DNA from 2 places in the Arthrobacter rhombi genome. Region 1 is predicted to be linked to the other one. Evidence: riboswitches for the same ligand, from Rfam matches in the RefSeq annotation. Region 1 holds a riboswitch; the other holds the start of a gene.

Region 1 (4,679 bases):
CGGATGGCCCGCCGGCGTGCGCCCGACATGGGTCGCGCGCGTCCCGGTCACTCGGGGAGGGGCGGCAACGGTGCCGACTGCCCTTCGATGCGGACGGGCAGTACGTCGTCACCGCGCAGCATGGTGCGGAGCAACCGGCGTGGCTCCCAACGGAGCGACATGGACGCCGGGTCGCGCCGCAGAACCATGCCCCCGTTCGGAGTCGCATACCGCTTCTCCAGATCGCCCAGCTCCTCTGCACGCAGCAGGGCGACCGTACTACCCACCGCCTGGTCGACCAGGCGGAGCAGTGAGGAGGGTCCCCTCAGGTCGGACGCGACGAGGTGCTGCTCACTCGTGGCGAGGATCGTCCTCTGCGCCGCGCGTGTCACGACCAGAGGACGGGACGGACCCTCCAGCAGGCCAGCCAGCACGTCCGCCGCTGCATCCGGACGACCGGCTTTCCGCGCCGCCGCCTGCATCCGCCGCAGGCGGCCCGGCTCACGGAGGACCCCGTCGATCTTCCAGCCGATCGTGGCGGTGGTGTTGCAGCGCACGGCGGCCCCCTGCTCCATCAGGTAGTCGCCGTTTCGGACCTCCTGGCCCGGGATGGGGTTCACCAACACCATGGGCAGCCCCGCGGCCATGCATTCCGACGCCGTCAACCCGCCCGGTTTGCCCACGAACAGGTCGGCGCGACGCAGCAGCTCCGGCATCTTGTCCGTGAAGCCAATCACGCGGTAACGGTCGCCGGCAGGCTCCACCAGCTGCTCGATGCGCCGACGCAGCGCGTCATCGTGTCCACACACGACCGTGGCCGTGAATGCGGACCGCATATGCAGCGTCTGCTGCACAACTGCGGCGGCGTAGTCACCGCCTTTGGCGCCCGCGGAGATCAACAGCATCGGGGGCTCGTTGGCATCGCGCGCGGGCGTGGTGTCCGGCTTCACCGCGATGGGGATCCCCGTGGCCGCGATGCGGTCGGTAGGCAGACCAAGCGCGGTCAGCTCGATCCTCGCCTCTTCCCTGGCCACGAAGAGCTGGTGGAACGCGCTCGTCAGCCACAGGCCTTGGAAGTCGTAGTCCGTCGTGACGACAGCCGTCTTGGCGTCGATCACGCCCCGAAGGAGCAGGGTTGCCAGCAGCTGGGCCGGCAGGAAGTGCGTACACACGATCGCCGTCGGTCGGAACCGTTTGATCGCACGGACCACCGGAAAGGCATTCACCCGAGTCCAGGGGTCGATCGGGCCTCGGCGCCGGAACGGCGGGTCACTGGCGTCGTAGCCCCACTCGACCAGCCACGGCAGGCCCTCGACCAGAACGAAGTACCCCTTCCCCAACACGTCTCGGTAGAGCGCGCTACTGACCTGCAGGACGTCCAGCACCTGCACCTCGGAAATGTCGGCGCGCGCGGAGCACGCCTGCTGTACCGCCGCCGCGGCGCTGTTATGCCCCGATCCCACCCCTGCGGACAGGATCATCACGCGCTCACCTCCGGCGGTGTTGGAGCCCCGTGCCGGCGTCTTACGCATGAGGAAAGAGTAGCGGACCGCATCGTCTCCCACGGATCCACATCTACTGGCGGATACTTTTTCTTCGCGACAGGGCCAGGAGGACTTGAGCGACGTGGCTGGGTCTGCACCATGGACCTGCCACCGTTCACGTCAGCCCAGCCTGGGCATCAGGGCCACGGAGCTTGCGCCGTCGCCCTCTCAATCGGCGACGCCATAACGGTCGGCGTCGGACTTTTCGATAGCTAGCCCCCTCACGGAGCCAAGCTGGAGGAGTTCATCGGCGCACCGGTGTTCCGGTAACCGCGGCGAACTGTGCGGCCAGCTGCTCATCGTGCTCCAACTGGCACGGTTTCAACGGCCGGGCTGCCAGCTGCACGTAGGCCCGTCCGGCGCTGCGCTGCGGATCGGCCGGTACGGCCAGGAGCCGTGCGCCCGGATGCCAGTGGCAGGTCACCGCGCCCACCAGCGGCAGCCCGGCACCGTCGTCGTGCCCGGGAACCGGGAGCGTACAGCGCAACGCGGCGGCCAGCTCGGCCACCCCGTGGTAGTGGCCGCGCCAGCGCACCCCGGTGGGGCAGGCCAGGGTGAGCGACTGGGTGGGGGGATCGACGAAGACGGTGACCGGAACCCAGGCGGCGGCGTCGGCCAGCAGTTCGGGGTGGGCCGTTCCGAACGCGGGACGGTGCCCCGGGGTGCCGGAGTGGCAGTCGGAAGCGGGACGGTGGGTGGACAGATGGCCCATGGGTTGCCTTTCGCGTGCTCTTGCCCGACACCGTGCGTGCCGGGCCGCTTCGTCATCCGAACCACCCGTGAAGCATGGGGTTGGTGTGCGGCCGGGTCGGAGCCCGTGCATGGCCGCATCTCGTGAAGCTGGAACCCAGCCTAGCGGATGCGAGACGCGGGGTAACTTCTTCGCCCGTGGCGTAGCCGGTTTGCGTTGGGCTTCCACGTGGGATGGGATGGGGAAAAGACCTTTGCCGGGTTGTGCCCGGCCCCCGAAGGAGTGATCCGACAATGACCGTCCCCGCAGCCGCCCGGCCGCCGCGCCCGCTGGTGGTGCTGGAGGTGGTGACCCGACGCAAGATCGGCAAGCACATGGTCCGCCTGACCCTGGGTGGGGAGGGCTTCGCCGCCTTCCGCAACAAGGAAGCCACCGACAAGTACGTCAAGCTGCTGTTCGCCGATCCCGCCCTGGGCCTCACCCCGCCCTATGACCTGGAGGAACTGCGCGCCGTGCTGCCGCCCGAGCGGATGCCGGTGCGGCGTACCTACACGGTGCGCAGCGTCAACGAGGCGGCCGGGACCCTGCAGATCGACTTCGTCGTGCACGGCGAGGACGGCATCGCCGGGCCGTGGGCCAACCACGCCAAGCCCGGGGACCTGGTCTGCTTTTCAGGCCCCGGCGGGATGTATGTCCCCTCCCCGGAGGCTGACTGGCACCTGCTCGCCGGTGACGAATCGGCGCTGCCGGCCATCGCCGCCGCCCTGGAGGCCATGGACCGCTCCGCGGTCGGCGAGGTCTACGTCGAGGTCGCCGAGGAGAAGGACGAGATCAAGTTCAAGGCCCCCAAGGGCATGAACGTGCACTGGTTGCACCGCGGTGGCCCGTTCACCCCGGAGAGCACCCGGCTGGCCGCAGCCGTCATGGCCGGCACCTGGCGCGAGGGCGACGTGCAGGTCTTCGCCCACGGTGAGCGCGAGATGGTCAAGGCGCTGCGCCGCTACCTCGCGGATGAAAAGGGAGTGGACCGCAAGGCGCTCTCGCTCTCCGCCTACTGGGCGTTCGGCAGGGCCGAGGAGACGTTCCAGGCGGAGAAGCGCGAACCCATCGGGCAGATCTTCCCCGACGAACCAGGGATCCAGACCGCAGTCCGCGGCTGAGCCCGGGTCTACCGGATCCCCGGATGGCTTCGGGCTGCGGGATCCAGCACGACGGCGGCGCCTACCTGTCGTACGCTTCCTGGCTCCACAGGTGGAACAGAGCGTGCGCCCGGTAGGGGCGCCACGCTTCCGCCCGGTCCGCTGACTCCCGGGCACTGATCCGCCCCAGCGCCCGGCGCAACACCAGGTCTCCGGGGGTGAACGCATCGGGATCCAGCCGGGCCCGCACGTCCAGGTAGTCTGCGCTCCAGGGGCCGATGCCCGGAAGCGCCAGCAGCTCGTCGCGGGTGAGCGGGAACGCGCCGGCCGGTTGCGCGCCGGCGTGGCTGAAGGCGTCGGCCACGGCCAGCAAGGTGCGGGTACGGGCGTGTGTCAGCCCGATCGCCGCCTGCAGTTCAGCTGCGGGAATCCGCGCGACGACGTCCGCCGCCGGGAACAGCTTCATCCCGGCCACCGGAGTGCCGCCGTACCCGGTAACGAGACGGCCGGCGAAGGTCCGCATGGCTGCCACGGAGACCTGCTGGCCCAACACGGTCGTCGCCGCTGCCTCGAAGGGATCGGGGTAGCCGATCCGCCGCAGCGCCGGGCGCCGGGTGACCAGCGGCGCGAGCAGGGGATCGCGCGAGAGGTGGGCGTTCACGGGCGTCAGGTCGTCATCAAGTCCCAACCAGCGGCGGATGATGGCCTCCAGCGTGGCCGCCTCGGCGGCATAGAGCGGGTCCCCGAGGGACCTCGCCCGGACCGCGGTCTCGTCGAACTGCAGCGCCAGCGGGACGACGCGGTCGCCGATCGCCACCGGGCGCCGGTGCTCGCCGCCGACCTGTTCGTCGATGCCGGGGATGGCGTGGGCGGCCAGGATGGCCAGGCACCACTGCGGGTCCAGCCTGCCGTTCGCCGGCAGGCAGACCACCGGGTCGGGTTCCTGCGCCGTCGTGTCCATGGACAGTGAGTCTAGTTCCCGCTGCGGTCCCCGGTGGCGCGGCCGGACGGCACCGGGTGACGGCAACTCCTGACTGGCTAGAATGTCAGCATGCTGATTTCCGTCATTGTCCTGCTGGTCGCCTATGTGGTCCTCGCCGTCGTCGTCGTGGGATGCGCCAACGGGCGCATTGGCCCCAATGCGGTGGCCGGTATTCGCACTCCCACGATCATGGCGAACGAGACCACCTGGAGCGTGGGGCATCGGGCGGCTCGTCTCCCGATGCTGATCGGCACCGCGGCCGGGGCCGTGTGTGCGGTGGCCGTGTTCTTTGTCGACGGGGAATCGACGCAGTCCCTGCTGACCGGGATTTCCGTCGCCCTGAT
Region 2 (4,679 bases), on a different contig from region 1:
TGGTGCGGTTTCCTAGCTGGTGGCCAGGTCCGCGGTGGCCAGGCGGTAGCCGGCCGCGCGGTGGGTGTCCTTCACCCGGTCGCCGGCGCCGAAGAGCTTCTGGCGCAGGGTGCCGGGCGTGTATTCGGTGGGGTAGGCGCCAAGTTTCTGCAGCTCGGGGATGACATGTTCCACGACGTCCTCGAACGTGCCCGGGGTGATGGCGTAGGCCAGGTTGAACCCGTCGACGTCGGTGTCCTCGACCCATTCGACGAGCTTGGCCGCGACTTCCGCGCCGCTGCCCACGGTCACCGGACCGAACCCGCCGACGCCGATCCATTCGGCGAGCTGGCGGATGGTCCACGGCTTGCCGTCGTCGCCGGAGGCCTTCTTGAAGGTCTCGACCGAGGACTGGATGGCGTTGGATTGCACATCCTCGCCGATGACGTCATCGAGGTCGTACTGGGACATGTCGATGCCGGTCCAGCCGGAGAGCAGGGCCAGGGCGCCGTCCAGGTCGGTGTAGGAGGCGTAGTCCGCGTACTTGGCCTGGGCCTCCTCGGTGGTGGCACCGGTGATGATGGTCTGCATGGTGTAGATCTTCACGTCATGGGCATCGCGTCCGGCGGCCACGGCATTGGCGCGGATCTTCTGCACCGATTCGACCAGCAGCTCCTTGGTGGGGCTGTTCACGAAGACCGATTCGGCGTTCTCACCGGCGAACTCCAGGCCGCGCTTGGAGGCACCTGCCTGGTAGATGACCGGCGTGCGCTGCACCGAGGGTTCGGTGATGGCGATGCCCGGGACCTTGAAGTACTTGCCCTCGTGGCCGATCTCGTGGACCTTGGACGGGTCAGTGTAGACGCCGGACTCACGGTCGCGGATGACGGCGTCATCTTCCCAGGAGCCCTCGAGCAGCTTGTAGACGACTTCGAGGTACTCGTCGGCGTGGTCGTAGCGCTCGTCATGTTCCATCTGGTCTTCCTGGCCCATGTTGCGGGCGGCGGAGGGCAGGTAGCCGGTGACGACGTTCCAGCCGATGCGGCCGTTGGTCAGGTGGTCCAGGGTCGCCAGGCGGCGGGCGAACGGGTACGGGTGCTCGTACGCGGTTCCGGCGGTGACGCCGAAGCCCAGGTTCTCGGTGACCGCTGCCATGGCGGAGACCAGCAGGAACGGGTCGTTGACCGGGACCTGCGCGCCGGCGGAGAGCGGCGTGGTGTTGGTGGAGCCGTAGACGTCGTAGGTGCCCAGCACGTCGGCGATGAAGATGCCGTCGAACAGGCCCTTCTCCAGTGTCTTGGCCAGTTCGGTCCAGTAGCCGAGCTCCTTGTAGCGCCAGGCCTGGTCCTGCGGGTGGCGCCAGAGGCCGGGCGACTGGTGGACCACGCAGTTCATGTCGAATGCGTTGAGGCGGACGTGGCGGCGTGCCGGTGTGGTGCTCATTGTTCTCCTTCGGGGGTCCTGAGGTCGCCGACGGCGCTGAGCTTGCGCGGGGCCGTGGCGTTGACCTCGTAGTCGCCGACGATGCGGGACTTGTACATGGCGGGGTTGTGGGTGGCCACGGTGCGCGCGTTGCGCCAGTGGCGGTCGAGGTTGCAGCGGGTGGAGGTCGAGGAGGCACCGAGCCCGTCGAAGAGCGAGGTGGCAGCCTGCAGGACCAGCGGCTGCACGGCGGACTGGGCGCGGTTGGCCGCGAGCTCGCAGACCGCATACTGCTCGGCGGCGCTCAGACCGGGTTGGCCGATGGCCTCCTCGAGCTCGGCGGTGGCGGCCAGCACGATCGCATCCACGGCGAACGTCGTCGCGGAGATCTCCCCGATGACCTGCAGCACCTGGGGTTCACGCCGCGAGGCCACCCCGGTCCCGGTGCTGAACGCCCGGGTGCGCAGTTGGGTGTGGGCCCGCGCATCGGCGAGCACGGCGCGGGCGATTCCGGCCTGGACGGCGAGCAGGACCAGCTGGAAGATGGCCGACTCCGGGTGGATCTCCAGGACCGCCGGATCCAGCAGGGTGTCGACGGGGACCCGCTCAAAGGTCGTCGAGCCGGTGCCGGTGAGCTGCTGGCCGAAGCCGTCCCAGTCGTCGTAGATCCGCACTGCCGAATGCCGGGTGGACACCACGGCGATGTGCCGGCCGGGCACTCCGGGAGCGGTCGCGGTGACCGCGACCCAGTCGGCGAAGATCGTTCCGGTGCAGTAGTACTTCTCCCCCGTGAGCAGCCATCCGGTGCCGGTCGACTCGACGACGGTGTTGAGCTGGCCCAGGTCGTTGCCGCCGCGTTCGGTGTAGGCGTTGCCGACGATCTGGCCCGTGACGAAGCGCGCAAACCAGCGGGCCTTCACCGACTCGTCCTCGAGCAGCAGCACGGATTCAACGAAGCCGATGTGCGAACGCAGCAGCTGGGCGATCTGTGAATCAGCCTCCCCGAGTTCGATCAGCAGGCGGAAGGAGTCCACCAGGGTGGCCCCGAATCCGCCGGCCGCGCGGGGTACCCGCAGGGCACCGAACCGTGCCTGGTTCAGCCAGCCGACTTGTTCGATGGGCAGGATCCGTCCGGCATCGCGATCCGCGGCGCCCTCGGCGATCCGGGCGAATACGGGGCGGAAGATCGCGGCGAGCTCGTCGTAGCGGGAATCGGCTGGGACGCCGGGGGTGAGCTTGATCAGGTGGCGGGGGGCCACCTCGTCGATCGGCACAGCGGACATTGACAATCACTCCATCGGTTCCGGCGTGAGCACCTTCCTCCCGGGTGAACGGGAAGGGGTTGCTGCGGCGTCATCGAGCCAGATCTCTCGGCCGCTCTGGATGGTTACTGCCTCCATTGGGCCACACGAAGTACCCCCACGACAACCACCGTCCCCCGCATGACGACCCGTTCCCAGCCCGGGGGCACCCCGGAACACCACCGCCCAACGTCGAACAATGGCGGTGATTTCGGGGTTTCTGGTGCGATTTATTCACCACCGGGACCCCCGCAGGACCCTTGATGAAATATTTCGCAACGCGTCGCAGAAGTTGCCCGCACCCCACCCGCTGGTCTTCAGTAGAGGGGAACCCATCCCGAGCGGCCGAGAGACGTGGCTCCGTGACGCCGCAGCAACCACGCCGGACGGCGCAGCACCCCAGGTGCGGCGGCATCCGGCACAGGTGCTTCCGCCATGACCGATGGAGCTGATTTCATGAGCACTGCCCCCACATCCACCACCGTCGCCCTCGACGCGTCCGCCGTCGGACCCGACACCGGGTTTGCCTCCGAGGCCGAACGCCTGGACTTCTGGGCCGCCGCCGCAGCCCGGCTGCAGTGGGCCGAGCCCTGGCACACCATCCACAGCGCCACCCCCGTGGATCCGCAGGCCCGCCGCGGCCCGGAGCTGCGCTGGTTCGAGGGCGGGACGCTGAACGCCGCGGTGAACTGCGCCGACCGCCACGTTGCGGCAGGTCGCGGCGACAAAGTGGCCCTGCACTTCGAGGGCGAACCCGGCGACCGCCGCACGGTCACCTACGCGGAGCTGACCGAACTCGTGTCCCAGGCCGCCAACGCGCTGACGTCGTTGGGCATCGGGGCGGGTGACCGCGTGGTCATCTACCTGCCGGTGCTGGTGGAAACCATCGTCATCACGCTGGCCTGCGCCCGCATCGGTGCGGTGCATTCGCTGGTCTTCGGTGGCTTTTCCGCCGAGGCGCTGCGGTTCCGGGTCGAGGACACCGGCGCAAAGCTGCTGGTCACCACCGACGGCCAGTTCCGCCGGGGCACCGCCGTCCCGGTGAAGGACAACGCGGACGCCGCAGTCGCCGGGGACAACGCGATCGAGCACGTTCTCGTCATCCGCCGCACCGGCAGCGACATCGCGTGGACCGCAGGCCGGGATCTCTGGTGGCACGAGGCCGTCGAGACCCAGCCGCGCACCCACGCCGCCCAGGCGTTCGACGCCGAGACGCCGCTGTTCATCATGTACACCTCCGGCACCACCGGCAAGCCCAAGGGGCTGGTGCACACCACCGGCGGCTACCTCACCCAGGCCTCGTGGAGCCACGAGTTCCTCTTCTCCCACCCCGATCCGTCCCGCCGCGGCGACGACGTCCACTGGTGCACCGCCGACCTGGCCTGGGTCACCGCCCACACCTACGAGATCTACGGTCCGCTCTCCAACGGCGTCACCCAGGTCATCTACGAGGGCGTCCCCAACGCCCCACACCCCGGCCGGCACTTCGAGATCATCGAACGGTACGGCGTGACCAGCTACTACACGGCCCCCACGCTGGTCCGCTCGCTCATGGGCTGGTTCCCCGACGGCATCCCCGCCGCTTACGATCTCTCCTCCATCCGCCTGGCCGGCACCGTCGGCGAGGCGGTCAACCCGGAGGCCTGGCGCTGGCTGCGCACCCAGGTCGGCCGCGATGCCCTCATCCCCGGCCAGCCCGACGCCGGCATCCCGATGGTGGACACCTGGTGGCAGTCGGAAACCGGGGCCACCATCCTCTCCCCCCGCCCGTCCGACACCGTCTTCAAACCCGGCTGCGGCACCCGCGCCCTGCCCGGCGTCTCCACGGACATCGTGGACGACGGCGGCGCCCGGGTCCCTGCCCAGGTGCAGGGCAACATCGTGCTCACCTCCACCGGCCCGGCCATGGCCCGCACCGTCTGGGGCAATCCGGAACGCTACTTCACGTCCTACTGGGAGAAGTACGCGACCCAGGGC

The links. Region 1 has a riboswitch for S-adenosylmethionine ahead of ABD088_RS10000 (hypothetical protein). Riboswitches for the same ligand answer to the same signal wherever they lie in the genome.
Region 2: it holds a riboswitch for S-adenosylmethionine, as region 1 does, so the genes downstream of both, ABD088_RS01885 (acyl-CoA dehydrogenase family protein) here and ABD088_RS10000 (hypothetical protein) in region 1, are expected to answer to the same signal.

Annotation. Positions count from the first base shown of each region.
Region 1 covers NZ_BAAAIV010000011.1:127,513-132,191, forward strand. The annotation lists gene ABD088_RS09995 (MGDG synthase family glycosyltransferase) at 48-1,511, opposite strand; gene ABD088_RS10000 (hypothetical protein) at 1,768-2,235, opposite strand; SAM riboswitch class IV at 2,247-2,363, opposite strand; gene ABD088_RS10005 (siderophore-interacting protein) at 2,508-3,374, shown strand; gene ABD088_RS10010 (DNA-3-methyladenine glycosylase family protein) at 3,436-4,314, opposite strand; gene ABD088_RS10015 (SdpI family protein) at 4,405-4,679, shown strand, end outside.
Region 2 covers NZ_BAAAIV010000003.1:184,162-188,840, forward strand. The annotation lists gene ABD088_RS01880 (LLM class flavin-dependent oxidoreductase) at 13-1,422, opposite strand; gene ABD088_RS01885 (acyl-CoA dehydrogenase family protein) at 1,419-2,684, opposite strand; SAM riboswitch class I at 2,693-2,791, opposite strand; gene acs (acetate--CoA ligase) at 3,138-4,679, shown strand, end outside.